3 regions of the Rouxiella sp. S1S-2 genome follow, and region 2 is predicted to be linked to each of the others. Evidence: predicted binding sites of a transcription regulator. Region 2 holds the regulator's gene; each other region holds the start of a gene.
The links. The regulator LexA, encoded in region 2, represses DNA repair genes until DNA is damaged. The targets are predictions, from matches to a motif close to TNCTGTATGTACATACAGNA.

Region 1 (10,197 bases), 1.1 Mb from region 2:
GGGCAAGGCCGCCTGGAGATAGCGGCAGCAGTTTACTGAAGGTAAACACGCGAAGATGGGCCAGTACCCTGAAAGTGGCATCATGACTGACAACCCGCTCGGCGTAGCGGCCAGCCGTGCGGAAAATAGCGGCGCCGCGAACGCCCGCAGCGGGCAGCATGTAGTTAAACGTGTACAGACCCGCCAGGCCTGCCAGCGATGAGGCGGCAAGAAACCAGCCAGAGAGAGTCAGCAAGCCAATACTCGCTAACAGCGTGACAATGGCCAGCAAAATGCCCAGCCCCATGCGCACCCATTGACGACGATAAAGTGCCAAATAAGGCAGCAGAATTTTCATAGCGGCAGCTCCCGCGTGCGCTGTGCCAGCAGTCTGGCAAAGTGCCCCGACTGTTCGCTCAGCTGTTGATAGGTGCCTTTTTCAACCAGCAACCCTTTGTCCATAACCCAGACTTCGTCGAACTGCGCCGTGTCCTCAAGCCGATGAGTGACCAGCAGGGTAGTTTGTTTTTTTGCCGCTTGATTAAGTGCGCGCATGACACTTCCCTCGCTTTCAGCATCGAGGCTGGCGACGGGCTCATCAAGCAACAACAGCGAACAGGGGGAGAGCAGGGCACGGGCTACAGCCACTCGCTGTGCCTGCCCGACGGAAAGTCGCGCCGCATCTTCGCCAATCAACGTATCAACGCCTTCTGGCAATAGCACTAAAAACTCACTGACGTCGGCCTGCTCGATAACCTCGTTAAGGCGTTGTGCGTTGGCGTCTGGCTGGGCAAGCAGAATATTTTGTCGCAGGGTGGGTTCGGGTAAATGCGGGTTTTGGCCCACCCAGCTAATTTGCTGACGCCATTCGGTGGGGACTATTTCGCGCAGTTCTTGACCACTAACGGCTAACTGGCCCTGATAGGGCATAAATCCGAGCAGTGCATTAAGCAGTGAACTCTTACCGGCGCCACTCAGCCCAACGATCGCCACGCTGCGTCCTGCGGAAAGGTTGAAGTCCAACGGACCGGCGAGGTGCGCGCCCTGAGGCGATAAAATATGCAAATCTTTCGCCGTAAGCGAAATCGGCCCCGATGCGTTCCAATGCGCGTTTCCCGCTGTGGGGTGTTCTGCTTCAGCAGTCAAAAATTCCAGCAGACTTTCAGCAGCGCCGACAGCTTGCGCCTTGGCATGATAGAAAACGCCTAAATCGCGCAGCGGCTGGAAAAATTCCGGCGCAAGAATAAGCACCAGGAAGCCTGCAAACAGCGTCACCGGTGTGCCGTAATGGCCGAAATTGAGTTCACCGAGGTAGGAGAAGCCGAAGTAAACCGCGACGACTGCAATCGAAATAGACGCAAAGAATTCCAGTACCGCAGAAGAGAGAAAGGCGAGGCGCAGAACTTCCATGGTGCGTGCGCGGAAGTTTTCTGTAGAGCTTTTGATTTGATTTATCTCTGCTTCGGCACGGTAAAACAGTCGCAGTGTGTCGAGTCCGCGCAGGCTGTCGAGGAACTGTCCGCTTAGGCGAGCCAAGGCCTGAAAATTGCGACGGTTGGCGTCGGCGGCGCCCATGCCAACCAGTGCCATGAAAATCGGGATCAGTGGCGCAGTGGCGAGCAGAATAAGCCCTGCCGCCCAGTTAATGGGAAAAATACTGACCAAAATCAACAGCGGTACAATGCCCGCCAGAGAAATCTGTGGCAAATAACGAGCATAATAATCTTGCATGTCTTCAATTTGCTCGAGGATAAGCGTCGCCCAACTGCCCGCGGGTTTGCCCTGTATCCACGCCGGCCCCAGTACTTGCAGCCTGTCGAGCACCAGCCGACGAATTTCTTCGCGAATAATTCGGCCACAGATAAAACCTACTTGTTCACGCAGCCAGGTGATCACGGCACGCAGGATAAACGTCAATGCCAAAAACAAGAAGCTTTGCCAGAGGGTCTCGCGCGGGGTGTGAACGACGATAAGACTGTGCAGTAGCCCGGCCAGCAACCAGGCCTGGGCAAGAATGAGAAGACCCGATAGCAGGCCCAACATCATGGAAAGACGAGTCCACCGCTTGGCTCTGGCACTTTGTTGTTTAAGCCAGCGGAGTAATTCTTGTTGCCGTGTTTTGTTCATCCCGGGGAATCCAAATGCAGTGCGTGCATGATTCAAAAAAAGCACCATTGGGGGCGCAATTGTCCATTGTTTTCCATGTCAGCCGGAAAGCCCGCACATTATATAGGGTCTTGCTGGCGCTGAACACACCCGACTTTTACAAAAAACGACCGGCTTTACAAACAAAAAAGGCGACCCTGAGGTCGCCTTGGGAATTCGCATCCCATTTTTACGCCAAACTTGCAGCGTTATTCAAAATGAGCCTGCGCCAGACCGTCAAGATAACGTTCTGCGTCCAGCGCGGCCATACAGCCGGTGCCCGCTGAAGTGATGGCTTGACGATAGATATGGTCCATTACGTCGCCGGCTGCGAATACGCCAGGAATACTGGTTTGCGTCGCGTTGCCTTGGATCCCTGACTGGACTTTGATGTAGCCATTCTCGAGTTCCAGCTGTCCGTCGAAAATTCCGGTGTTAGGACTGTGACCGATAGCGATAAACATACCGGCAACGTCCAGCTTTTTCAGCTCGTCGTTGTGAACGTCACGCAGGTTTGCACCGGTTACGCCCATTTCGTCGCCCAATACTTCATCCAGCGTCTGATTAGTGTGCAGCACAATATTGCCGTTAGTGGCTTTCTCGTTCAGACGATCAATCAGGATTTTTTCGGCGCGGAAGTTTTCGCGACGGTGAATCAAATGAACCTCGGACGCGATGTTGGCCAGGTACAGCGCTTCTTCAACGGCAGTATTCCCGCCGCCCACTACCGCGACTTTCTGATTGCGGTAGAAGAAGCCGTCGCAGGTTGCACAGGCAGAAACGCCGCGGCCTTTAAAGGCTTCTTCCGAAGGCAAACCTAAATAGCGAGCTGAGGCACCTGTGGCAATAATTAGCGCATCACAGGTATATTCTTCGCTGTCACCAAACAGGCGGAAGGGGCGAGTTTGCAGATCGACGCGGTTAATATGGTCAAAAATGATTTCCGTATTAAATTTGGTCGCGTGTTCATGCATACGCTCCATCAGGCCCGGTCCAGTTAAGCCTTCAGGGTCTCCCGGCCAGTTTTCCACTTCAGTGGTGGTGGTCAATTGACCGCCTTTTTCGATTCCGGTAATTAAAACCGGATTGAGGTTTGCGCGTGCAGCATAGACTGCCGCGGTATAACCCGCAGGGCCAGAGCCTAAAATCAATAACTTACTATGTTTTACCGTACCCATATGGAATTCATCTCCGTGATGGCGAACTACTTGATAACCGAGATTGTAGGGAAAACTGAGCCGTAAAAAAAGCATACTCAGATGTTGTTAGCGATTTGTCTGATAGTTTTTACCCGCGATCATAGGTAAAAATGATTTTTGTGTTTTTACTTTTGTTATTGTTCAATCGCAAAAGATAGCTAAAAAGGATGTTGACGGATTTCAATCCGGCATGTTCTTCTGATTTTGCTTCTTTTACTTTGACAATCCGCTGTGCATTTGCGAAAACATCTAGGGAAGAAGAAATTAAACGCCAGCTGGTGTCTCAAAATTATGCAATGTGATGCTGCTTCACCCGTAATGGGTATTGCATTGTTCGTTTTTAAGACAGTCAGCGCGCATGAATCAGGATTTTTTTATCCTGATGAGTCATTTAGCGTTATTCCTTTTTCGGCTTCACTGAAAAAAATTCGTTTTCTTCTGACAGGGGCAAGACGTCTTAAGGTGAGTCGCAATAACCTATAAAAACAGGTCTTCGCTTAGGATAAACCCTCAACATTGAAGTTGGTTAGGGTATGGCAAGTGCAGGGAAGGACATCAGAGAGATAATAATAATGGTAGATAACAAGAAACGTCCGGGAAAAGATCTCGACCGTATTGACCGTAACATTCTTAATGAGCTGCAAAAGGATGGCCGGATCTCTAACGTCGAGCTTTCCAAACGCGTAGGTTTGTCTCCTACGCCATGTCTGGAGCGCGTTCGTCGTTTAGAACGTCAGAATTTCATTCATGGCTACACTGCGTTGCTTAATCCTCACTATCTGGATGCTTCGTTGTTGGTGTTCGTTGAGATTACCCTCAACCGTGGTGCACCGGATGTGTTTGAGCAATTCAATGCGGCAGTACAAAAACTAGAAGATATTCAGGAGTGTCACTTGGTTTCCGGGGACTTCGACTACTTGTTGAAAACCCGTGTACCGGATATGTCTGCTTACCGTAAACTGCTTGGCGAAACGCTTCTTCGTTTACCAGGCGTTAACGACACCCGTACCTATGTGGTAATGGAAGAAGTGAAACAGACTAACCGCCTGGTAATTAAAACCCGGTAAGTAAAAGGTACAGGTGCAAAACCTAATTAATTTAGCTACACTCCTGTGTATTCATACAGCCCTGGCGCCGAGGCGGTCTCTCGGCGCTATCGCTATTTCAGTTCACAGGAACCTGGAGAGCCTTTCTTGAGCCAGGAATATACAGAAGATAAAGACGTTACCTTGAAAAAACTCAGCAGTAGCCGCCGTATTCTGGAGGCTGTGCTGGTTGTGGTAGCGGTGTTTGCCATCTATCTCATGGCAGCATTGATAAGTTTCAATCCGTCCGACCCAAGCTGGTCTCAAACCTCTTGGCACGGTCCTATCCATAATTTGGGGGGCGGTGTCGGAGCCTGGATGGCCGATACGCTATTCTTCATTTTTGGCGTGTTGGCGTATGCCATTCCACCTATCATGCTTTGCTTGTGCTGGGCCTCTTTCCGCCAGCGGGACAATCAGGACTATATTGACTATTTTACGCTCTCCCTGCGTTTGATAGGTACGCTTGCACTGGTTCTGACCTCATGTGGTCTGGCCGCGCTCAATATTGACGATCTGTATTACTTTGCCTCAGGCGGAGTGATCGGCAGTTTGCTGGGTACCGCCATGACGCCGTGGTTTAACAACGTAGGTGCCACCCTGGTGCTGCTGTGCGTTTGGGCTGCAGGTCTTACGCTGTTTACCGGTTGGTCGTGGCTGACTATTGCCGAGAAAATCGGCGGAACGGTGCTGGGCGTTACCACTTTTATGACCAACCGGTCGCGTCGCGACGATGATTACGACTATGAGTATGACAGTCGTGATGAGCATGATGATACCTTGCTCAAAAACCATCATGACGAGGAAGAAGAGGAAGCCCATTCACCCGCTTCTCCCACACAGGTTGCTACTGCGGCAACGGTGGCGGTTTCTGCGACGGCAATCGCCGATGACGATGATGTTCTTTTCTCAGCGCCTTCTGTTAATGAAACCACCACGCCACAGGCTGCTGCCGCGTTAAACGCTGTTCCGGCAGTTTCAAGCGAGGCCCCTGTAAGCCCTGTTTCCGTGGTAAATGCCGCGGTGCAACCGCCTGCTCAGCCGCAGTCCGCGCCACTGGTTCAGCCTGCAGCATCGGCCCCGCAGCCTGAGATGCCGCCGTTGTACAGTTTTGAGATTCCTGAAGAAACACCGGCGCCAAGAACCGTTCAAGCGAATGCCTCACCTCAGTCTCGCCGCTATGACGAGCCTCAGCTTGGTAATTGGAATCAGGTCGCCGAGCCGCAGCATGAACGTTCACCGTTTGATTTCAGCTCGACGCCTGAGGTAGGTAGCGTTGCGGCAACGGCTGCACTGGCAACCGGCTTGGCACAGGCAGGAAAATCGGCTGCATCTGAAGCGGGCAATATGTTTATGCCGGCATTTAGCGCAGTGAGTGACGAAAATCCGCAAATCAAGAAAGGCTTTGGCCCAGAATTACCGCGTCCAAATCCTGTAAAATTGCCGACTCGGCGTGAGCTAGCATCCTACGGCATTAAACTGCCGTCGCAGCGCATTGCTGAACAGCAAGAGCAGGAAGCTGCACGCCAGCAGGCACAGGCCGCGCAAATTCCGCAGCCGCAAACATCTTCTGTTGAAGATGAAGAGGCCATGCAGGAGGCGGCGCTGAGGCAGGCGTGGGTCGACCAGCAGAATCAGCGCTATGGGCAAGAGGATGAACCGAGCGAAGACGATGAAGATGCACTGTTGCAAGCTCAACTGCGTCAGCAGTTTGCTGCCCGTGAGCAATCGCGCTATCAGTCCGAACCCGAGCAGGCGGAGTCGCAGCCTTATCAGGAGACGCATACTCGTCAGCAAGCGCCTCAGTATCAGGAAACGCCTCGTGTCAATCCTGTTTCAAGCCAAAATATCAGCACGCATGACGCATTTAACTTCTCGCCGATGGCCGACTTGGTTGACGATACGCCGGTTGAACCGCTATTTACACTTCCACCGCACGTGGAAGAGTCGGTACAGCCCGTTTCTTACAGCCAGAACGCGGCTTCTGCAGCTGCTGAGCCACCGCGGCCTGTAGAACCACCAAAACCGGTTATGGACAGTTTGATCCATCCGGCATTAATGCGTAATGAGCAGCCAGTCAGTAGACCAACTACGCCATTGCCAAGCCTCGATTTGCTGACGTCGGCGCCGGCTACGGAAGAACCTGTCGACATGTTTGCACTCGAGCAAACTGCGCAGCTAATCGAAGCGCGACTGAATGATTATCGTATCAAGGCAGAGGTTGTCGATAAGCTGCCGGGGCCGGTAATCACCCGTTTTGAACTGGATTTGGCTCCGGGTGTAAAAGCCGCGCGTATCTCGAATCTCTCGCGCGACCTTGCGCGTTCACTGTCCACCGTGGCGGTGCGTATTGTTGAAGTGATACCTGGCAAACCTTATGTGGGTCTGGAACTGCCGAACAAGAAGCGCCAGACCGTTTACCTGCGCGAAGTGCTCGACTGTCCACAGTTTAAAAACGATCCTTCTCCGTTAACCGTGGTGCTGGGTAAAGATATTTCCGGCCAACCGGTGGTGGCAGACCTGGCAAAAATGCCGCACCTGCTGGTGGCGGGTACGACAGGGTCGGGTAAATCAGTGGGCGTTAACGCCATGATCCTGAGCATGCTTTATAAGGCAACGCCTGAAGACGTGCGCTTTATCATGATTGACCCGAAAATGCTCGAGTTGTCAGTATATGAAGGCATTCCACACTTGCTTACCGAGGTGGTCACCGACATGAAAGATGCGGCCAATGCGCTGCGCTGGTGTGTGGGTGAAATGGAACGTCGCTATAAGCTGATGTCTGCTCTGGGTGTGCGTAACCTTGCCGGTTATAACGAGAAAATTAAAGAAGCCGAAGCCATGGGCTGGCCAATCCCCGATCCGTTCTGGAAGCCTAGCGACAGCATGGGTCATGAGCCGAGAATGCTGGGTAAAGAGCCGTTTATCGTGGTGCTGGTCGACGAATTTGCCGATCTGATGATGACCGTGGGTAAAAAAGTGGAAGAGCTGATTGCTCGTCTTGCGCAGAAAGCGCGAGCTGCAGGTATTCACCTTGTTCTGGCGACTCAACGACCCTCGGTTGACGTTATCACCGGTCTTATCAAAGCTAACATCCCGACGCGCATCGCCTTTACCGTGTCGAGCAAAATTGACTCGAGGACCATTCTCGACCAGGGTGGCGCAGAATCGCTGCTGGGTATGGGTGACATGCTGTATATGGCCCCTAACTCCTCGATTCCGATCCGCGTTCATGGTGCATTTGTTCGTGACCAAGAAGTTCACGCCGTGGTTCAGGACTGGAAAGCTCGCGGTCGTCCGCAGTACATTGACAGTATCGTCAAAGGCGGAGAAGAGGGCGAAGGGGGGGCAGGGCTCGAAGAAGGCGAGGAGCTTGATCCGCTGTTCGATCAGGCCGTGGAGTTTGTGGTTGAAAAACGCCGTGCTTCAATCTCCGGTGTTCAGCGTCAGTTCCGTATCGGGTACAACCGTGCGGCACGTATCGTTGAGCAAATGGAGGCGCAGTCGATTGTCAGCACACCAGGCCACAACGGCAACCGGGAAGTTCTTGCTCCACCACCTCATGAATAATCTGGGTGGATAATAAAGGGCCGCAAATGCGGCCCTTGGCAATTTTGCTTTCTCTATATTTAAATTTTTCACAGACAGTCGGGAATGCAAAGAATCGTAAAAGCTATAATTCTCAGACGATTGAGCTATCGCAGGGCAAGTTGCTTCGGCTAAAGTTTAGTTCCTGGGGTTGTTTTCTCAGGTATTCCCCCAATTGTTGGGAGATGTTGTCTGTTCGCAATGGATTTTGAGGTAGCAATAACAATGAAAAAATTACTCGCTGTAAGCTGTTTATTGACCGCATTTATTTCAGGATCTGTGTTGGCCGATGCCAGCAGCGATTTAAAGAGCCGCCTTGGTAAGCTGAATACCTTCCACGCCAGCTTTACTCAAACGGTCACCGGTGATGACGGTTCCAACATTCAGCAGGGCGAAGGACAGCTTTGGGTTAAACGTCCAAATCTGTTTAATTGGCACATGACTACGCCGGATGAAAGTATTCTGGTTTCTGACGGTAAAACGCTGTGGTTCTACAATCCGTTTGTTGAGCAGGTTACAGCAACCTGGCTGAAAAATGCCACCGGCAACACGCCGTTTATGCTTATTACTCGCAACGATAGCAGCGACTGGGCCAAATATAACGTCACCCAAAAGGGCGATGATTTTAACCTCACCCCTAAAGCGGCCACCGGTAATCTGAAGCAATTTGCTATCACCGTTACGCCAGCTGGCACCATCAAAAGCTTCACCGCCGTTGAGCAAGACGGTCAACGCAGTGCTTATGCGTTGAAAGGTGAGCAAAATGCTGCAGTGGATGATTCCAAATTTAAATTCACCCCACCTCAGGGTGTGACGGTAGACGATCAGCGTCAGTGAGGACTTAGTGAGTAATCTGTCACTCGATTTTTCCCATAATGAATTTCAGCCACTGGCCGCGAGAATGCGGCCGGTTACCTTGGCTGAATATATTGGTCAGCAGCACCTGCTGGCACCCGGTAAGCCGTTGCCACGCGCTATTGAAGCGGGACAGCTGCACTCCATGATCCTGTGGGGACCGCCGGGTACGGGGAAAACGACGCTGGCAGAGCTGATTGGCCGCTATGCCAACGCTGACGTTGAACGTATTTCGGCGGTCACGTCCGGTATTAAAGAGATCCGCGAGGCGATTGAACGCGCTCGTCAGAATCGCAATGCCGGTCGACGGACCATCCTGTTTGTCGATGAGGTGCATCGGTTCAATAAAAGCCAGCAGGACGCGTTTCTGCCGCATATTGAAGATGGCACCATTACTTTCATTGGCGCGACCACTGAAAACCCCTCCTTTGAACTGAATTCGGCGTTACTTTCGCGTGCACGCGTTTATTTACTGAAAGGGTTGACGGCGGATGACATCGAAAAGGTCATCGATCAGGCAATGAATAACGCTGACCGTGGCTATGCTGGGCAAAATATTCGTATTTCTCCGCAAACCCGCCGTATGCTAGCCGAATTGGTCAATGGCGACGCCCGCCGCGCCTTAAACAGCATTGAAATGATGGCCGATATGGCCGAGGTTGATGCGCAGGGTGTCAGGGTACTCACCACCGAGCTGCTGAATGAAATTTCGGGTGAACGCAGTGCACGCTTTGACAATAAAGGCGACCGCTACTACGACCTGATTTCGGCCCTGCACAAGTCGGTGCGTGGCTCTGCCCCTGATGCTGCTCTTTATTGGTATGCGCGTATCATTACCGCCGGTGGCGATCCGCTTTATGTTGCAAGACGTCTGTTGGCCATCGCTTCAGAAGATGTGGGCAATGCCGATCCGCGTGCGATGCAGATTGCCATTGCCGCTTGGGACTGTTTTACTCGCGTTGGGCCGGCCGAAGGCGAAAGAGCTATTGCACAAGCTATTGTGTATCTTGCCTGTGCGCCAAAAAGTAACGCCGTTTATACTGCTTTCAAGGCCGCAATGCGCGATGCAAAAGAGCAGGCCGACTATGACGTACCTGAGCATTTGCGCAATGCGCCAACCAAGCTAATGAAAGAGATGGGGCTGGGTGCCGAATACCGTTACGCGCATGACGAACCCAACGCCTACGCCGCCGGCGAGAACTATTTCCCTCCAGAAATGGCTAAAACGCAGTACTATTATCCGACTGCACGCGGCATGGAAGGTAAAATCGGGGAAAAGATGGCGTGGTTAACTGAACAAGATCAAAATAGCCCGACAAAACGCTACCGATAAATTTGCTGTTGCG
Region 2 (10,197 bases):
AATTATCAAACCGCGACCACTGGCCGTTAAAGGTCAGGCGTACCGTACCGATCGGGCCATTACGCTGCTTACCCAGAATGATTTGCGCGATGCCCTTCTCTTCACTGTTGTCGTGATAGACCTCGTCACGATAGATAAACATGATCAAGTCGGCATCCTGCTCAATCGAGCCGGATTCACGCAGGTCGGAGTTGACTGGGCGCTTATCGGCGCGCTGCTCCAGGCTTCGGTTAAGCTGAGAAAGGGCAACAACCGGCACCTGCAGCTCTTTCGCCAGCGCTTTAAGCGAGCGGGAAATCTCGGCGATTTCCAGAGTACGGTTATCCGACAGCGAGGGAACGCGCATCAGTTGAAGGTAGTCAATCATGATCATGCTCAGGCCGCCGTGTTCACGGAAAATACGGCGGGCGCGAGAGCGAACTTCAGTGGGCGTCAGACCTGAAGAGTCATCGATGTACATATTACGTTTTTCGAGCAGGATACCCATGGTGCTCGAAATACGCGCCCAGTCCTCGTCGTCCAGCTGGCCGGTACGAATTCGTGTCTGGTCAACGCGCGACAGAGAGGCGAGCATACGCATCATCAGCTGATCGCCGGGCATCTCGAGGCTGAAAATCAGCACCGGTTTTTCCTGCATCATGGCGGCGTTTTCGCACAGGTTCATGGCGAAAGTGGTTTTACCCATAGAAGGACGCGCGGCAACAATGATTAAGTCAGACTTCTGCAAACCGGCCGTTTTCTTGTCTAAATCGCTGTAACCGGTAGAAACACCGGTTACGCCGTCATGCGGACGCTGGAACAGCTCTTCAATGCGCGCCACGGTGCTTTCAAGAATGCGGTCAACGCTTTTCGGACCTTCATCTTTATTGGCGCGGCTTTCGGCAATCTGGAAAACGCGTGACTCTGCCAGGTCCAGCAGGTCTTCACTGCTGCGGCCCTGAGGATCATAACCGGCGTCGGCAATTTCATTGGCAACAGAGATCATTTCTCGCACCACCGCGCGCTCACGGACGATATCCGCATAGGCACCGATGTTGGCGGCACTGGGGGTGTTTTTTGATAATTCTGCAAGATAGGCAAAACCACCCACCGAATCCAAATCCCCTTTCTGCTCGAGAGATTCAGACAGCGTAATCAGATCGATAGGCTTGCTCATCTCCAGCAGGCGCTGCATCTCGGTAAAAATCAGACGATGCGGACGGCTGAAGAAGTCATTGCTTACCACGCGCTCGGCAACGTTATCCCAACGCTCGTTGTCCAGCATCAGTCCACCCAGCACGGACTGCTCGGCTTCTATCGAATGTGGCGGAAGCTTTAGCCCTTCCATCTGACGATCGCGGGGTTCGTTCGGTTTATTGGTTGGTTTGTTGTTTCCGGCCATGGGTGAATGCTTTCCTACTATAAATAACTGGCTTGGTAACGTCTGGCTGACGGTTAGAGCGAACGCTAATAACGCGTCAGTATACCCAATTATAATTCCTTGTGATGCCTCATTTCCAAACGGTCTTAACAGCAGCACTTGCCGACTAGGAAACCCCAATCAATTAGCGTAGGGTAAAAATCACACTTTATAACGAGGATAAAAGATGGCTAAGCGTATTCAATTTAGCGCCACGGGCGGTCCGGAAGTCTTGGAATATGTTGATTTTGAACCACAAGATCCGGCGGCGGGCGAAGTTCAGGTCGAGAACAAGGCGATAGGCATCAATTATATCGATACCTATGTGCGCAGCGGTCTTTATCCCACCGCCTCGCTGCCTTCAGGTTTGGGGACCGAGGCTGCGGGCGTCGTCACTAAAGTGGGGGCCGAGGTTAAGCACGTTAAGGTGGGAGACCGCGTGGTGTACGCCCAGTCGCCACTCGGCTCCTACAGTGAAATCCATAATGTTTCAGGGCAAAAGGTCTTTGTACTGCCTGATGCCATCAGTTTTGAACAGGCCGCCGCGGCCTTCCTTAAGGGTCTGACGGTGCAGTATTTATTCCGCCAAACTTATAAAGTGAAAGCCGGTGACGTCTTCTTGTTCCAGGCGGCGGCAGGCGGCGTAGGGCTGATCGCCTGCCAATGGGCCAAGGCGTTGGGTGCCAAACTGATTGGTACGGTCGGTTCCGATGAAAAAGCGGTGCTCGCTAAAGCAGCGGGAGCATGGGCAACGATCAATTATCAAACCGAAGACATCGCCGCGCGCGTTGCCGAACTGACTCAGGGTGAAAAAGTGTCGGTGGTTTATGACTCGGTGGGTAAAAGCACCTGGCTGGACTCGCTCAACAGCCTGAAACGTCAGGGCCTGCTGGTGAGCTTTGGCAACGCTTCGGGTCCGGTAACCGGCGTAGATCTCGGCATTTTGAATCAAAAGGGGTCGCTGTACGTCACGCGCCCTTCCCTCAATAACTACGTCACTAACTATGAAGAGTTGACGGCCGCCAGTGAGGAGCTTTTCTCGCTGATTGCCAGCGGCGCTATTAAGGTTGACGTAAAAGACGCGCAGAAATTCCCGCTTTCTCAGGCACGTAAGGCTCACAAAACGCTGGAAAGCCGCGCCACAACTGGCTCAAGCCTGCTGATCCCAGGTCAATAAACGGGGTTGGCTCAAAAGCAAAGAGGGCTCCGGTTAGGGAGCCCTCTTATGCTGTTCCGACGTCAATCATGTTGAGTTCAGAACGGTACTGCCTGTAGGTTACTGCAAGGTAAATCTGGCGGCGATGTTGCTTAAGCAACTATTTTAGAGCTCACCAGATTTGATGAAAGCTTGTCGTCTGTCACGATAAGTCCATCCTAGCAGCCACCAATGTTAAAAAATATGATTAATTGGTTGCGAAAGCACTTTATCACTCAACCTGTGATCGAGCCCACATAAGTAAAAGTTATGCCTGAGGTCTTACATTTTCCACATCCCAGATGCCGAATTTATCCCGCTGATAAGCTTGCCGTTTATATTTTAATCAGCAAATACATCATGCTTAACGAAAGCGTCTGCGGTTATAACGCGGTTTTTCAGGCTGCTTGAAGGCGCGATAAATCCATACGGCCACTACGGCCAGAATCAACCAAGGCAACATTTTTATAACAACTGCCAGGAGTCCACCCAACATCATTACGGCAAACGCCACCACTAACGCAGCGACCATCCCCAGCAATGAAATACCGGTCAGCAACAGCATAAAGAAAAAACCGAGTACGAATAAAATTTCCAACATGGCAATACTCCTCAGGAAAAACAGTGTCGACAGACATTACTGATAAGACGTTCTACCAAGAGAAGTATCAAGAAACGTGCCAGTGCGTAATATTATTTAAGTTGTTAAATATCAATAGATTATACTTCCCGTTGATGAAGCGGGAAAGGTTCAGTGGTCAGAAAAACCAACAATTGGTGAAATCGCTTAAGCCTGCAATCGAATTACGCTTAAGTCGTGGCCATTTGCGGACGGGTCACCATCGACAAGGCCTGCTCAACGACGTCGATTCCAGCCCCTGGTTTGTGCGCATTTTCACTCAAATGTCTGCGCCACTGGCGAGCTCCCGGAATACCCTGGAAAATGCCCAGAATGTGTCGCGTAATGTGGCCGAGGTAGGTGCCTTTTGAAAGTTCCGCTTCAATATAGGGATAGAGCGCGCGGATCACCTCAGGACCTGTCAGTGCCGATTTCTGGCTGCCAAACAGTTCGCGGTCAACCTCTAGCAGCATGGACGGATTTTGATAGGCTTCACGACCGATCATCACGCCATCCATATGTTGCAGATGCTGCTTCGCCTCATCCAGCGTTTTGATACCGCCATTAATTGCCATGGTCAGGTCTGGAAAATCCTGCTTGAGCTGATAAACGCGCGGATAGTCGAGCGGCGGGACTTCACGGTTTTCCTTTGGACTCAATCCGGAAAGCCAGGCCTTGCGCGCATGGATGATAAAAGTATCGCAGCCGCCGTGCTCAGAAACCTGCTGCACAAAGTCGCAAAGAAACGCGTAGCTATCGAGTTCATCAATACCGATGCGGGTTTTTACCGTTACGGGGATAGACACCACGTCGCGCATTGCCTTGATGCAGTCGGCGACCAAAGAAGCCTGCGCCATGAGGCAGGCACCAAACATGCCGTTTTGCACGCGATCGGAAGGACAACCCACATTGAGGTTGATTTCATCATAGCCGCGTTCCTCGGCCAACTTGGCGCAGATGGCTAAATCTTGGGGATTGCTGCCGCCGAGCTGCAGAGCAACAGGATGCTCTTGCTCGCCAAACGCCAGATAATCGCCCTTACCGTGAATAATAGCGCCGGTGGTGACCATTTCGGTATACAGCAGCGCTTCGCCGCTCATCGTGCGATGAAAGTGGCGGCAGTGGCGATCGGTCCAGTCCAGCATAGGTGCAATAGAAAAACGCTGCGCACTGTATTTTTGCGCCGTGACGGCGGTATCACCGCGATTCAGTAAGGTGTTCATTTCTGTATTTTCGTGCATTTTTATCTATTTAGGCTAATTGATGCTTTCTCAGTACACCATGCTGCACACAATAACAGGGTGCACTCGGATACAGGAATTAGCGGAAGTATTGCTCACTATACCATAGTTGCGAGGGGGCGTGCTGACGCGCCAATGCTGTGGCGGAGGCAGAAAAACTTCACCGACATGATCTCATACTGTTAACAGCACGATTGGCTGGTACGGGTTCAGAACTAAGTAACTGCGGGTCAGGTCTCGGCGAATAGACAGAAGCATGATAAAATCAGCACTCTTTTTATGCAGAGACGTCGCGATGAACCCAACCACTACGGAAAATATTCTCACTCAGGCTGAGCATCTTTGTCAGCAACGTAGCGTACGGCTTACCCCGCAGCGGCTCGAAGTATTGCGCTTAATGACGCAACAACCGGGGGCCATCAGCGCCTATGATCTGCTGGACCTGTTGCGTAAAACGGAGCCGCAGGCCAAGCCCCCAACGGTTTATCGCGCTCTCGATTTCCTTTTGGAACAAGGCTTTATTCATCGGGTTGAGTCGGCAAACAGCTATGTTGTCTGCCACCACTTTGAGGAACCAAGCCACACGTCTGCCTTGTTTATCTGCGATCGCTGCGGTTTTGTTACCGAAAAAACTACCGACGGCATCGAAGAACGTCTAAGCAAGCTGGCTAAAGACTCGGGTTTTGTGCTGCGTCACTCCGTGGTTGAAGCTCACGGACTGTGCTCCGATTGCTCAGTCATTGAATCCTGTGAAAGCCACGACCACTGCGAACATGACCACAGCATTGCAGTTAAAAAGCGATAAAAATGCGTGTAATTAAGTCGAGGAAAAGTGATGCGAGATATCTTCAAGGCCAGTTGTCACTGTGGCGCTGTAAAGTTTAACGTCAAACTTACCGACGGGTTTAACACCATCAGACGCTGCGATTGCTCGCTTTGCCGCATGCGCGGAGCTGTTGCGGTGTCGGCAGACCTGAAAGATATTAGTTTCACTCAAGGGCAGGAAAAACTGACCGAGTACAGCTTCAATACCAAAACGGCCAAACACTACTTTTGCTCAATTTGCGGCATTTACACCCACCATCAACGTCGGTCCAATCCTACGCAATACGGCATTAACGTAGCCTGCCTCGAAGGCGTTTCACCGTTTGATTTCGCTGAAGTACCCGTATTGAACGGCAGAAGTCATCCCGCCGATTCCAAAGGCGGTTCACTGATTGCGGGATACCTGAGATTTACTCAATCAGATGAATGAGTCATCAACAAGACGAGAAAATTTTTAGATGCGTTGAATTGGTTTGGGCGGGTTTATACTTTAAGTCAATGGGTTGGGTACGTCCTTGTACCCTGCATCCTGAAAAGCGTCTTGGGTAGGAGCAGCTTAATGCTCAGGATGCAGATTCGGGGAGAATCACCTTCTACCAGTGGTATTTATGGTCTGATTCCCAGGACTTAACTTCCTTTTCAGCCTCTTCTTTCTGATATCCATATCTTTCCTGAATCTTGCCGACAAGCTGATCGCGCTTACCTTCAACGACGGTCAGGTCATCATCGGTCAACTTACCCCATTTTTCTTTCACTTTGCCTTTGAACTGCTTCCAGTTACCGTCTGCTTGGTCCTTATTCATCATCAACTCTCCTGTATAGCTTAGGTTTGACTGCATTTGATAAATGCTTATCAACAGTTCTAATTGTAGTCGAGGATTTCAATAATTCAGGTTAAAGCAGTAATAAAGCGTATAACTAGGATTAATCTAAAGAATTTAAAACCAACTGTCATAACGCCAATGGCGACGCCAAATCCATCCTAAGGCCAGCCCCCTTAGGGATAAAAATACCGCCACCGCCAACCACAGCGCGTGATTACCCAAAACGGGCAACGCCAGCAGCGACAGAGCATAGCCGAGCGCGGCGATCGCCATACTGTTGCGCATTTCACGTCCGCGAGTAGCACCGATAAACATGCCGTCGAGTAAATAACACCACACGCCGACCAGAGGTAAAATGATTTGCCAATTTAAATAGCGGTCTGCCTGCGCCCGAAGCTCGGGTAAAGAGGTCAGTAAGTTAACAATCTGTTCACCGGCCAGTGCATAAACGACGGCAAAGATTAGCGCCACGAGTCCTGCCTGACGGCAAGCGGCATGCCAAACATGCAAAAGCCGGCTTTTATCTTTGGCACCAAATGCCTCACCCGAATGAGCCTCTACCGCATAGGCGAAGCCGTCTAAAGCAAAGGCGGTGAAGGTCAGCAGATTCATTAATACGGCATTTACCGCAACAATCTCACTGCCTAAGCGCGCACCGATGATGGTCAAAGAAGCAAAACACAGTTGAAGCAGCAGCGAGCGCAGCATGATGTCACGATTAAGCGTAATCAGCTGGCGCAGATTTCCCCGCCAAGACTGTTTTAAGAGGCTAAAATTGATCCCCCGCCTTCTCATTACAATTGAAACCAACCATAGTCCAAGTGCCAAGGTGGCATATTCTGAACAGGCGGTCGCCACGGCGGCGCCTTTAACATTCCACCCAAGCCCCATCACCAGCCACAGGTCGAGCACGACGTTAAGCAGATTTCCAGCGATCAGCATAATCACCGGCGCTCTGACGTATTGAATGCCCAATAACCACCCTAATATCACCAGATTTGCCAGTGAAGCCGGTGCGCTGTACCAGCGAATAGAAAGGAAAATCTCGGCCTGATTCAAGACGGCATGACTGCCGCCGACAATGCTTAGGGCCAATGAGATTAACGGCTGGCGGAACAGAAAAATCAGCACACCGGCAATCAAGGCCAACATAAACGGCTGGACGAAAGCCCGCGCCAACAGGACGTTATCTTTTGCTCCCAATGCCTGCGCTGTCAGTCCCGTCGTGCTCATGCGCAAAAACAGCAGCAACATAAACAGGAAGCTGGTGACCATTGAGCCCACCGCAACGCCGCCAAGATAATCAGGGCTATCGAGATGGCCTATGACGGCGGTGTCTACCAGACCCAATAAAGGCACGGTAATGTTTGAGAAGATCATCGGCAGCGCGAGAAGCCACAGGGCCTTATCGGCTGGGCTGAAGAAGGTTTTTTTGAGTGTAGGCAAGCTGAAAAGCGATCGCATAATGGCTAAAAACCCAGGCTGAGATAACGATTCGGGACAAAAACAATATCGCCCCAGTTAAGGGGCGATGGACAAACGACTGGCGTTTGCTGGCAGGGAACATGTGCCGAACGAACGGCAAGATTCTGACTGCGGGTGTTAGATCCAGTCACCATTGCGAATAACACCGACCGCAAGGCCTTCAATGCTGAAGCTCTGCTGACGCAGGTCGACCACAATCGGTTCAAACTCACTGTTTTCGGGAAGCAGCTGTACAGTATTACCCTGTCGCTTAAGACGCTTGACCGTGACTTCGTCATCGATGCGCGCAACAACTACCTGACCGTTGCGAACGTCCTGCGTTTTATGAACCGCCAGGAGATCACCGTCGAGGATGCCAATATCGCGCATCGACATACCGCTTACGCGCAGCAGGAAGTCGGCGTTGGGTTTGAACATGGCAGGATCAACCTGATAATGCGCTTCAATGTGCTGGGTCGCCAATAACGGCTCACCGGCGGCTACGCGGCCAATCAGCGGCAGGCCTTCTTCTTCTTCCATCAGCAGGCGAATACCGCGAGAAGCGCCGGATATAATCTCGATTACGCCCTTGCGCGCCAGCGCCTTAAGATGCTCTTCTGCCGCGTTAGGTGAACGGAACCCCAGACGTGTGGCAATCTCGGCACGAGTTGGCGGCATACCGGTGGTCGAGATATGATCGCGAATAAGGTCATAGACCTCTTGTTGTCTGGTCGTTAGTGCTTTCATTCCGCCCCCTGGTTGTTTATACAGTCCAGCTGTGAGTATATACAGGTAATGGGTGAATTAAAACCTAAGAGTGAACAAAAACAGACATTAAGAATATTTAAAACATTCAGAGCCAGCGCGGCACCAGGATAGTTGCCCAAGTGAAAATGGCAAAAACAATGGTAATGAGAACGGCGGCCGACCCCATGTCTTTGGCGCGGCCAGAAAGCGTGTGAAATTCCGGTCCTATGCGGTCGATGGCGGCTTCTACTGCACTGTTTAATAATTCAGCAACCAAGACTAAAATCAGTGAACCAATCATTAAAATACGCTCGATGCTGCTCACATCCAGGTAAAATGACAGTAAGATGGCAGGCACCACGACAATGGCTTCCTGACGAAATGCAGCTTCGTTTTTCCAGGCCGCGGTTAATCCCTTTAAGGAGTAACCTGCGGCCTTGTAGATTCGGGTCAATCCCGTAACTTGATTTGACATTATTTTGCGTCTTAAAGTGATTTTGGGGCATTTTAGCCTGAATCCGTTGTCCTATCACCACAGATCTCATACCGGGTTTCTGGTATCCTTGCGGCGAATTGCTAACAAGAGGCTTTACGTTTTTTATGTCAGGATGGCGTAGACTTTATTATACCCTATTGAATTTACCGCTAAAATTGCTGGTAAGAAGCAAGGTCATCCCTACAGATCCGGTGACGGAGTTGCGTTTAGATCCAACTCGCCCAATTCTGTATGTTTTGCCTTATAACTCTAAGGCCGATCTCCTTACTCTGCGGGTTCAATGCCTGGCGCAGAACTTGCCCGATCCTCTTATTCCGCTAGAAATAGACGGCGTACACCTGCCAAGCCACGTTTTTATTGGTGAAGGACCGCGCGTATTTTCCTATTATCAGCCTAAACAAGAGTCGGTAAAACTTTTCCACGACTATCTCGACCTGCATCGCAATAACCCTAATCTGGATATTCAAATGCTGCCGGTCTCGGTTATGTTTGGTCGTGCGCCGGGCCGCGAAGGTCAGGACACGCCGCATCTTCGCGTGTTGAACGGCGTACAAAAATTCTTTGCCGTGCTCTGGCTCGGTCGCGACAGTTTTGTGCGTTTTTCGAACACGGTATCGCTGCGCGATATGGCCACTCAGCATGGCACGGATAAAATCATTGCCCATAAGCTTGCTCGGGTTGCACGTATGCACTTCTCGCGCCAGCGTTTGGCCGCCGTAGGGCCGCGACTGCCGGTTCGTCAGGACCTGTTTAACAAGCTTTTAGCCTCTAAGGCCATTGAGAAAGCAGTTGAAGATGAAGCGCGTACCAAAAAGATTTCGCACGACAAGGCGCAGCAAAACGCGATCGCCCTGATGGAAGAGATTGCTGCCGACTTCAATTATGAAGCCGTGCGCCTGTCTGACCGCGTCTTGAGCTGGACCTGGAACCGTCTCTATAAAGGTATCAACGTTAATAACGCCGAGCGCGTGCGCCAGCTTGCCCAAGACGGTCAGGAAATCGTTTATGTGCCCTGCCACCGCAGTCACATGGACTACCTTCTGCTCTCTTACGTGCTTTATCACCAAGGGCTGGTTCCTCCGCACATTGCGGCGGGTATCAACCTGAACTTCTGGCCGGCCGGACCTATCTTCCGCCGTCTGGGTGCGTTCTTTATTCGTCGTACCTTCAAAGGGAATAAACTTTACGCCACGGTTTTCCGTGAGTACTTGGGTGAACTGTTTAGCCGCGGCTATTCCGTCGAGTACTTCGTTGAAGGGGGTCGCTCACGCACCGGTCGTCTGCTCGAACCTAAAACCGGCACCTTGGCGATGACCATTCAGGCTATGCTGCGCGGCGGTTCGCGTCCTATTACGCTGGTACCGATTTATATTGGCTACGAACACGT
Region 3 (10,197 bases), 3.7 Mb from region 2:
CAAAGAAACGGTGCTCTTTCAGGTAAGCCCACAGCTCCGGCGGCAGGTCGGCCAGTTCATGAGTTATCTGGAAGTCATCGGCCATGCGGCAGGCTTCTTCAACCGGACCGTCGATAAAGCGCTGCTCTTCTTCGGTCAGCGTTTGCTGAGGATAATCTTGCAGCTTTTTCCAGTCCGGGGTACCGCTGAACAAATCGCCTTCCCACCAGGTGGTACCGGCTTCAATCGCCTCTTTTTCAGTGCGCGACATGCTGGGCATCACTTTGCGGAAGGTGCGCAGTGCCGGGCCGGAAAACAGCGAGCGGCGCAGAGGAAGGAGATTGAGCGGCAGCAAAATGATGGCCATAGGCAGCAGCACCCACGGCGTCCACAGGCCAATTACGGCCATTGCCGCGGTATAAACCAGCAAAACAACGCTGCTCGGCAGCAGGCTGACGCGGTGATAAAACAGCACACCAATAAGAACCAGTAGGATAACAACGCTAAGAACTATCATAGTAAAACTCCTGAGTTGTAGGAGGTCTGACCTGTTGGGTTGATACTATGGTTTTAGTCCAAGCTAAAGGCTTTATCAACGCGTTTACATCTTAATTACAACTCACGTCACAAACTGGCAGCATGAAGTCGGAAAAGCGTAAACTATCGTCGTGAAGATGGCGGGAAGTCTTCTCGCTTTTTCGGCTTTCCGCTACACTGCACAGCAAAACAATTCTATGCGCGGTTAATCCGTTGCAAGAGAAACGCTAAGAGGCTGCCATGTACCTGGATATTATCCGCACTGAACTTAACGAAGCTGCTGAAGTACTGAATAAATTCATCAGTGACGAAAACAATATTGCGTCTATTCAACGTGCCGCAAAACTGATTGCCGACTCGTTCAAAGCCGGTGGCAAAGTATTGTCATGCGGTAATGGCGGTTCCCACTGCGACGCCATGCACTTCGCTGAAGAGCTAACCGGCCGCTACCGCGACAACCGTCCAGGCTACCCGGCCATTGCCATTTCAGACGTTAGTCACATCTCCTGCGTCAGCAACGATTTTGGCTACGAGTACATTTTCTCCCGTTATTTAGAAGCCGTTGGCCAGAAAGGTGACGTGCTGCTGGGTATTTCAACCTCAGGTAACTCCGGCAATGTTATTAAAGCGCTGGAAACCGCCAAGGCCAAAGGCATGAAAGTCATTACCTTGACCGGTAAAGACGGCGGTAAAATGGCATCGCTGGATGCAGACGTTGAAATTCGCGTGCCACATTTTGGTTATGCTGATCGAGTGCAAGAAATTCACATCAAAATCATCCACATCCTGATATTGTTAATAGAAAAAGAGATGGCTGAATAACGACTATCGTTGTTGCCTGTGAAGATTAAGGAGATTGGCAATGTGCGAACTGCTCGGGATGAGTGCAAATGTGCCTACGGACATTTGCTTCAGTTTTACCGGGTTGGTGCAACGTGGGGGGCTAACAGGCCCGCATAAAGATGGCTGGGGTATTACCTTTTATGAGGGTAATGGCTGCCGCACCTTTAAAGATCCCCGGCCCAGCTTTAACTCGCCCATTGCCCGTTTGGTGCAGGAATACCCGATTAAATCCCTTGCGGTTATCTCGCATATTCGCCAGGCGAATCGGGGGGAAGTGGCGCTGGAAAACACCCATCCCTTTACCCGTGAGCTGTGGGGCCGTAACTGGACCTATGCGCACAACGGGCAACTGCGAGGCTATCGTCAGCTTGATACCGGTACGCTGCGCCCCATCGGACAAACCGACAGTGAATACGCCTTCTGCTGGCTGCTGCACAAGCTGACCGAACGTTATCCGCGCACACCGCGCAGCTGGCCTTCTGTATTTCGCTATATTGCGTCATTGGCTGACGAGCTTCGCAAGAAAGGGGTGTTTAACATGCTGCTGTCGGATGGGCGTTTTGTGATGGCCTACTGCTCGACTAACCTTTACTGGATAACGCGTCGTGCGCCGTTTGGGAAAGCGACCTTGTTGGATCAGGATGTGGAAATTGATTTTCAGCAGCAGACGACGCCTGACGATGTTGTGACGGTCATTGCAACCCAACCGCTGACAGGCAATGAAACCTGGAACAAAATTGCTCCAGGCGAGTTTGCATTATTTCACTGTGGCGAACGCCAGCTGTGAAGCCGGTGGTGTCAGAGTCTGTGTCTGATTAACGACATAACCGCCGTTGACCACTGAAACGCTCGGCGGCTGGTGGTACTTTTGGAAGTACGCATAGCCGGGCTGCAGCTGGCGCCAGAAATTAATATAGTAGGAGTTTCTGTTTAACTGCATGTTGGCGTCAGTCATCCGGAAAGGATAGATGCTGATTTCAACGTTGCGCTGGCCGTTGTTGAAGGCTGCCTGAACGTAATTAAAAATAACGTTCATATAGGCATCGGTCATGGCGTAGCAACCGATAGATAAACAGTTACCGTGGATCATCAGGTATTTACCTGAATATCCCTGCGCACGATCGTAATCATTTGGGAAACCAATATTAATGGCGCGATAAAACTTGCTGTCAGGCTTCAAATGATGAATATCGATGTTATAAAAACCTTCCGGGCTTTTAAAATCGCCTTCACGACGTTTGTTACCTAATCCACCCGAGAAGTCGCAAATACGATAAGCGCCAACCAGCTGGAATTTATCTTCAACTTTGGCATAGAGTTCGAGAGTGCGCTCTTGCTTAAATATCTGAATATAAACAGGGGAACCTAATAATTGCTGTTGAACACCCGTTTCTACAGGAGCCTGTTCGCTGGCGACAGCGGTGCTCACGCTAAAAAAGGGAAAACTAAAAAGCATCGCAAGCAGCAGCGCGATTCTGACCATTCTTAATCCTGCATTATTTACAACTCTATTATTTTTTATCCGCTGACTTAGCGTCGCGGACCGCCACTGATATTCAATATCTTGAACGCAGCCATATTAATACTGATTAAATTTTTATCAATGGTTTGAAATGTAATTTATTTCGCGATTGAGATAAAAAAAGCCTTTATTTGCAGGTTTTTACAAAAGTCCCGCCAATTAAGCCAAATTTTAGATCAACAGCGCGCATTTACGGTGCTTGAGATTTAGAAACCTAACTGTATACTTATACAGTTATCGAGAGGTGAAGGGGAGGATTATGCGCAAGATCATACACGTCGATATGGACTGCTTTTATGCAGCTGTAGAAATGCGCGACGATCCTTCCCTGCGCGATATTCCGTTGGCAATTGGTGGCAGCAAAGACCGGCGCGGCGTAATAAGCACCGCTAACTATCCGGCGCGACGCTATGGTGTTCACAGCGCCATGTCCACCGCCATGGCGTTAAAGCTTTGCCCGCACCTTAAAGTGATTCCCGGCAGGGGCGAGGCCTATAAGGAAGCATCGCTGCATATTCGCGAAATTTTTGCCCGCTACACCGCGCTGATCGAACCTCTTTCTTTGGATGAAGCCTACCTCGACGTGACTCACAGTACGCACTGCAGTGGATCGGCGACGTTAATGGCCAGTGAAATTCGCCAGGCTATTTTCGACGAGCTTAACCTCACGGCGTCGGCCGGTATTGCGCCTATCAAGTTTCTCGCCAAAATTGCCTCAGACCTTAATAAACCTAACGGCCAGTTTGTCATAACTCCTGATAAGGTGGATGAATTCCTGCTGGATTTGCCGTTGGCCAAGATCCCAGGCGTAGGGAAAGTCACGGCCCGCAAGCTGGAAGAAAACGGTTTAATCACCTGTGGTGACGTGCAACGCTATGATTTGTCGCTGTTGCTGAAAAGATTCGGAAAATTTGGGCGGGTATTGTGGGAGCGCTGTCAGGGTATTGATGAACGCGAAATCTCATCGGAACGATTGCGCAAGTCAGTAGGCGTTGAGCGCACGCTGGCGGAGGATATTCACGATTGGGAAAGTTGTGTTGAGCTGATTGAACGCCTGTATCCCGAGCTTGAAACCCGATTAACGCGTGTCAGCCCGGACTTACGCATTGCCCGGCAGGGCGTAAAGCTCAAGTTTCATGATTTTCAGCAAACTACGCAAGAGCACGTTTGGCCGGTATTAAATAAAGCCGATTTACTTAAAGTCGCGCAAGAAGCCTGGGAGTCGCGTCGCGGAGGGCGAGGTGTAAGGCTGGTTGGGCTGCACGTCACTTTGCAGGATCCACAGTTAGAACGGCAGCTGTTGCTGCCGTGGGAATAATATCTGTATCTTTCAAACGACAGAGGCGTTGGCTGCCTTCTCTCACCCCAGTCACTGACTCGTGTAAGCTCTTGGGGCATCGTTCAGTTGCCGCCTTCCTGTCGTTCGAAATCCACCGGATATTTACTGAGCATTAACCGCGTTCTGGAATGGCTTTCAGTAATGCGGTCAGCAGCTGCCAGTAAAGGTCAACGCTGCCGATGTGCACCTGCTCATCCGGGGAGTGAGGCCCGGTGATGGTCGGTCCGATTGAGACCATATCCATGTCAGGATAAGGCTTCTTGAACAAACCACATTCCAGACCCGCGTGGATCACCATAATGTTTGGCGTTTTGTTAAACAGACCTTCATAAATCTCACGAACCTGCGCCATTACCGGTGAAGTTGGATCAGGTTTCCAGCCAGGGTACCCGCCTTTTGGTGTCGTTTTAGCGCCCGCCAGCTGGCCCACAGAGGTCAGCATGCTAACCACATAGTCTTTACCGCTGTCGATCAGGGAGCGGACCAGGCAGACGATTTCAGCCTCGCTTTCGGTCATGGTCACAACGCCTACGTTCAGCGAGGTTTCAACCACGCCTTTTACGTCGTCGCTCATGCGAATAACGCCGTTCGGCGTTGCGTTTAGCAGGCCCAGAAAACGGCTCTGGCTGTCTTTGTTCAACGCTTTGGCATCGCTGTTCAGCGCTTCTATCACCAGCTTGATGTTTTTCTCAACGGCGGCCAGTTCGAACTGAACGGTAGCCTGGAAAGCATCCGCGGCGGCCTTAAATGCTTCAACTTTATCAGCAGGTATAGCCAACTGAGCAACAGCTTCACGTGGAATCGCGTTGCGCAGGGTGCCACCGGTCAAGTCCAGCAGGCGAACATCCAGCGTTTGTGCATGTTCGCACAGGAAACGCGCCAGCAGTTTGTTGGCATTGCCCAAGCCTAAATGAATTTCAGCGCCAGAGTGACCGCCTTTCAGGCCTTTCAGCGTCAGTTTTAGCGTGGTGAAGCCCACCGGAACTGCTTCGCGCTGGAGCGGCAAAGTGGTAATAAAGTCGCCTCCACCGGCACAGCCCATGTAAATTTCGCCCTCGGTTTCCGAGTCGGTGTTGATCAGGATTTCGGCCTGCAGCCAGTTAGGCTGCAGACCAAATGCGCCGTCCATACCGGCTTCTTCGGTCATGGTCAGCAGCACTTCTAGCGGGCCGTGCTCAACGCTTTTATCCGCCAGTACCGCCAGCGCAGACGCCATACCGATACCGTTATCGGAACCTAACGTGGTGCCACGGGCTTTCACCCAGCCGTTATCAACGTAAGGCAAAATAGGGTCTTTAAGGAAGTCATGCACCGTGTCGTTGTTTTTTTGCGGAACCATGTCCAGATGGGCTTGCAGCACGACAGGTTTACGGTTTTCCATTCCGGCAGTCGCGGGTTTGCGAAGCAAAATGTTGCCAACCTGGTCGCGTTCGGCGTGAAGGCCTTGCTCGGCGGCCCAGTCTAGAACGTGTTTAGCCAATTCTTCTTCATGATAAGAAGGGTGCGGAATTGAACAAATTTTGGCAAAAATATCCCACAGAGGTTGTGGTGAAAGCTGAGACAGTTCAGACACTGTAAGTCTCCCGGTTGGTAGGTCGAAAAAAGTTGACGAGATGGTGGACAGAATATCACTTTCTCCCGCACTGTGCGCGTCAGGCAAAGATGACAATCCGCTAAACGTGGCCTTTCTGTGCGGGATAAGCGCTGGTTTTTAACCGCAGGACTCACTATAATCTCGCGCAACAATTTTTCCCTGAATAATTTTGTTAAAAGCCGTTAATCTTATTACAGGCTGGGATATCCCTTTTTTGAGAGTTAAAAAATGAGCGAAAAGTACGTTGTAACTTGGGACATGCTGCAAATTCACGCCCGCACACTGGCAAAACGCCTGCTGCCGGTAGAACAATGGACCGGCATTATTGCCGTCAGCCGCGGTGGCCTGGTCCCAGCAGCGTTGCTGGCTCGCGAGTTAAATATCCGTCACGTTGATACCGTTTGCATCTCCAGCTATGACCACGACAATCAGCGTGAAATGAAAATTGTTAAACGCGCTGAAGGTGACGGCGAAGGCTTTATCGTCATTGATGATCTGGTAGACACTGGCGGAACCGCACAGGCAATCCGCGAAATGTACCCAAAAGCGCACTTCGTCACCGTGTTCGCCAAACCGGCCGGTCGTCCGCTGGTTGATGATTATGTAATTGATATTCCACAGGATACCTGGATTGAACAGCCATGGGATATGGGCGTAGTCTTCGTCCCACCTATCGCGGGCAAATAAATCCTCGTTACCCTTTGAGCCGCAGATGCGTTGGCCGCCCTGATAACTGACCTGAGTCAGCGCCTGGGAATATGCTTGGTTGCCGCCTTCCGGCAACTCAAAGACTTTAGAGGATCGTTTCTCAACAGTTGTTATTTAAACGCTCGCTTATGCGGGCGTTTTTGATTTATGTTCTGATCCGACCTCCGCAGACTTTGTTATAATCCTCCACTGGAGAGGGTGCGCCCGCGCCTTCTTACCTGCCAAAAGAGGATGTTAACTGTTATGGCACCCACTAATCTTTCTGTAAAACTGTTTAAACCTCGATTTAAATATCCTGAGACCTCGACGCTCGTTCCACGAGCCGATCGTCACTCTTCTCCGCCGATTCATTCCGCGCTTGAAGGCGATTCAGCACCTTGTTGGTACCGCACTCTCAATCGTCTGATGTGGCTGTGGCGCGGTATTGATCCTTTGGAGGTTGAAGAAGTGTTGTCGCGCATTGCCGTTTCAACCGCCGAACGCACCGATGACCAACTGTTGGATACCGTCGTCGGTTATCGCAACGGTAACTGGATCTATGAGTGGTCGAATCAGGCGATGAGTTGGCAGCAGAAAGCGCAGGATGAGCAGGACCCGGAGAAGGCCAGCGAATATTGGCTGCGGGCGGCTAATTTTTACAGCGTTGCCGGCTATCCACACATAAAAGGCGATGCCTTGGCAGAACAGGCCGAGGTTCTGGCTAATAAAGCCTTCGAAAAATCTACCGAAGGTTCATCCTATAAGTTAAAAGAGTTTTCACTGCCGGTGGAAGGCAGCAAGCCGATTATCGGATTTGTGCACCTGCCAAACAGTGGCACCGCACCTTTCCCGGCGGTGTTGGTTTGTGGTGGCCTGGATTCTTTGCAAAGCGACTATCATCGCCTGTTTCGCAGCTATCTGGCTCCGCTGGGCATAGCCATGATAACTATCGACATGCCGTCGGTCGGGTTTTCATCGCACACCAAGCTAACGCAGGATACCAGCGTACGGCATCAGCAGGTGCTACAGCAGCTTGATAAAATTCCCTGGGTAAACGGGACGCGCGTCGCCGTTTTAGGCACCCGTTTTGGCGGTAACGTTGCCGTGCGCCTGGGCTATCTTGAGCCACGTAGAATCAAGGCAGTTGCCTGCCTGGGTCCGATTGTTCATCAAATGTTGACCGATGCAAACTGCCAGAAACGCGTACCTGATATGTATATGGACGTGCTGGCGAGCCGGATTGGCATGCCTTACGCCAGCGACGCGGCATTAAAGGTTGAGCTTAATCGGTATTCTCTTAAAACGCAGGGCCTGCTGGGCAGAAGAACGCCGGTGCCGATGCTGTCATGCTATTGGGAGAACGATCCCTTTAGTCCAAAGGAAGAATCCAGACTTATTGCGGCCTCCAGCGCGGATGGAAAAACTATCGTCATCCCCTCGCAGCCGCTGTATGGCAGTTTTGACAAGGCGCTCAACGATATTTGCCAGTGGTTAAAATTAAAATTGTCATAACGAAATTGTTTGCTAATTTTAAACGGTTTGCTACAAATGGAGGCCTACATAAGGAGATTGTACATGACGTTACCTAGTGGTCATCCTAAAAGCAGACTGATGAAACGTTTCGGCACGTTAGGGCCTTATATCCGCGAAGCGAAATGCGAAAAAGAGCGTTTCTTCTTCGATTGTCTGGCAGTTTGCGTAAACGTGAAGCCAGCACCAGAAAAACGTGAGTTTTGGGGCTGGTGGATTGAGCTGCAGGCAGAAAGTGACAGATTTACTTATATCTACGAGTACGGCCTGTTTGACAAAGATGGCAATTGGAAAGCTCAACAGATTAAAAATGCTGAAGTGGTCGATAAACTTGAAACTACGCTACAGACCTTTTTCAAAAATCTGAACGCCATGATTGTGGAAATGGAACTTAAGCTCGAACCCGCACACGATTTTGCTAAAGACCCCATCAAGCTTTCAGCGTAAAGACTGATTTCGCTCCACCCCAATTGTATGTCATTATTTAGCGTTATGTCAGTTGGCATAACGCGTTCCAGCTGTTAGATATACAGCACAGGCGATGACGTCGACCTTTCGATTTTAATTCAATACAAACGGCAGAAAGATTATGAGTGGCAGCCAAACGTTGGTTGTAAAACTGGGCACCAGCGTGCTCACCGGTGGCTCACGCCGCCTTAACCGTGCCCACATTGTTGAACTGGTGCGCCAGTGCGCTCAGCAACATGCGGCAGGGCATCGTATCGTTATCGTCACTTCTGGCGCCATTGCGGCCGGACGCGAACATCTTGGCTACCCCGAACTCCCCGCCACCATCGCCTCCAAGCAGCTATTGGCGGCGGTAGGGCAGAGCCGTTTGATTCAACTGTGGGAACAGCTGTTCTCTATTTATGGCATCCACATTGGGCAGATGCTGCTGACCCGTGCTGATCTCGAAGACCGCGAACGCTTTCTCAACGCCCGCGACACCATGAATGCGTTGCTCGATAACCACATCGTGCCGGTGATTAACGAGAATGACGCGGTCGCTACTGCCGAAATTAAAGTTGGCGATAACGACAATCTTTCCGCATTGGCCGCCATTTTGGCCGGTGCCGATAAACTGCTGCTGTTGACCGACCAGCCGGGCCTGTTTACCGCCGATCCGCGTACCAACCCCGACGCGGAGTTAATTCGCGAAGTGACCGGTATCGACGATGCACTGCGCGGCATTGCCGGCGATAGCGTCTCCGGGCTTGGCACCGGCGGTATGGCGACTAAGTTGCAGGCCGCCGACATTGCATGCCGCGCCGGTATCGACACGATTATTGCCGCGGGCAGCCTGCCTGGCGTAGTTGGCGATGTGATAGCCGGTAACTCGGTCGGCACACGTTTTCATGCCATGGAAACCCCGTTAGAGAACCGCAAACGTTGGATCTTTGGTGCGCCGCCTGCCGGTGAAATTACCATTGATGACGGCGCTGTTTCCGCGATGCTCGAGCGCGGTAGCTCGCTGCTGCCCAAAGGCATTCGCGACGTGAAAGGTGATTTCTCGCGCGGCGAAGTGATCCGCATTCGCAATCTTACCGGTCGCGATTTGGCACACGGCGTCAGCCGCTATAACAGTGATGCAATGCGCATGATTGCCGGGCACCACTCCCAGCAAATCAACGATATTCTCGGATATGAATACGGTCCTGTTGCCGTTCACCGCGACGATATGATCGTTAGTTAAGGAGTATTTATGTTGGAGCAAATGGGCAAAGCCGCCAGACAGGCGTCTTACCAGCTTTCTACATTGAGCACCGCGCAAAAAAATGCCGCGCTGATGCTGATTGCCGACATGCTTGAGGCCAACAGCCAGAGCATTATTCAGGCTAACGAACTCGACATGGCCGCCGCGCGCGAAAACGGCATGAAAGAGTCACTGCTCGACCGCCTGCTGTTGACCCCGGCACGCCTGACCGCCATTGCCAACGACGTGCGCGACGTGTGCCGCCTCAGTGACCCGGTGGGTCAAGTGATCGACGGCGCGCAGATGGACAGCGGATTAAAGCTGCAGCGTCGACGCGTGCCGCTTGGCGTCGTCGGCGTGATTTATGAAGCGCGTCCCAACGTCACCATTGACGTTGCCAGCCTGTGTTTGAAAACCGGCAACGCCGTCATTCTGCGCGGCGGTAAAGAGACGCATCATACTAATTTGGCAAC

Region 1: GA565_RS18050 (DNA translocase FtsK 4TM domain-containing protein) is a predicted target of LexA. The motif match lies at 4,432-4,451, and genes of this name have one in related genera.
Region 3: dinB (DNA polymerase IV) is a predicted target of LexA. The motif match lies at 3,098-3,117, and genes of this name have one in related genera.

What each region holds. Positions count from the first base shown of each region.
Region 1 is NZ_WFKL01000001.1:3,940,073-3,950,269, reverse strand. It holds partial or broken gene cydC (cysteine/glutathione ABC transporter ATP-binding protein/permease CydC) at 1-337, opposite strand, end outside; gene cydD (cysteine/glutathione ABC transporter permease/ATP-binding protein CydD) at 334-2,106, opposite strand; gene trxB (thioredoxin-disulfide reductase) at 2,334-3,302, opposite strand; gene lrp (leucine-responsive transcriptional regulator Lrp) at 3,896-4,390, shown strand; gene GA565_RS18050 (DNA translocase FtsK 4TM domain-containing protein) at 4,517-7,978, shown strand; gene lolA (outer membrane lipoprotein chaperone LolA) at 8,222-8,833, shown strand; gene GA565_RS18040 (replication-associated recombination protein A) at 8,841-10,184, shown strand.
Region 2 is NZ_WFKL01000001.1:5,061,786-5,071,982, forward strand. It holds gene dnaB (replicative DNA helicase) at 1-1,381, opposite strand, end outside; gene GA565_RS23175 (quinone oxidoreductase) at 1,587-2,576, shown strand; gene pspG (envelope stress response protein PspG) at 2,959-3,195, opposite strand; gene dusA (tRNA dihydrouridine(20/20a) synthase DusA) at 3,405-4,436, opposite strand; gene zur (zinc uptake transcriptional repressor Zur) at 4,750-5,259, shown strand; gene GA565_RS23195 (GFA family protein) at 5,290-5,709, shown strand; gene GA565_RS23200 (CsbD family protein) at 5,873-6,082, opposite strand; gene dinF (MATE family efflux transporter DinF) at 6,218-7,567, opposite strand; gene lexA (transcriptional repressor LexA) at 7,706-8,314, opposite strand; gene GA565_RS23215 (diacylglycerol kinase) at 8,421-8,789, opposite strand; gene plsB (glycerol-3-phosphate 1-O-acyltransferase PlsB) at 8,915-10,197, shown strand, end outside.
Region 3 is NZ_WFKL01000001.1:1,323,364-1,333,560, forward strand. It holds gene fadE (acyl-CoA dehydrogenase FadE) at 1-496, opposite strand, end outside; gene lpcA (D-sedoheptulose 7-phosphate isomerase) at 757-1,338, shown strand; gene GA565_RS06155 (class II glutamine amidotransferase) at 1,379-2,146, shown strand; gene dpaA (peptidoglycan meso-diaminopimelic acid protein amidase) at 2,117-2,842, opposite strand; gene dinB (DNA polymerase IV) at 3,141-4,199, shown strand; gene pepD (beta-Ala-His dipeptidase) at 4,333-5,793, opposite strand; gene gpt (xanthine phosphoribosyltransferase) at 6,043-6,501, shown strand; gene frsA (esterase FrsA) at 6,766-8,013, shown strand; gene crl (sigma factor-binding protein Crl) at 8,077-8,478, shown strand; gene proB (glutamate 5-kinase) at 8,621-9,724, shown strand; gene proA (glutamate-5-semialdehyde dehydrogenase) at 9,734-10,197, shown strand, end outside.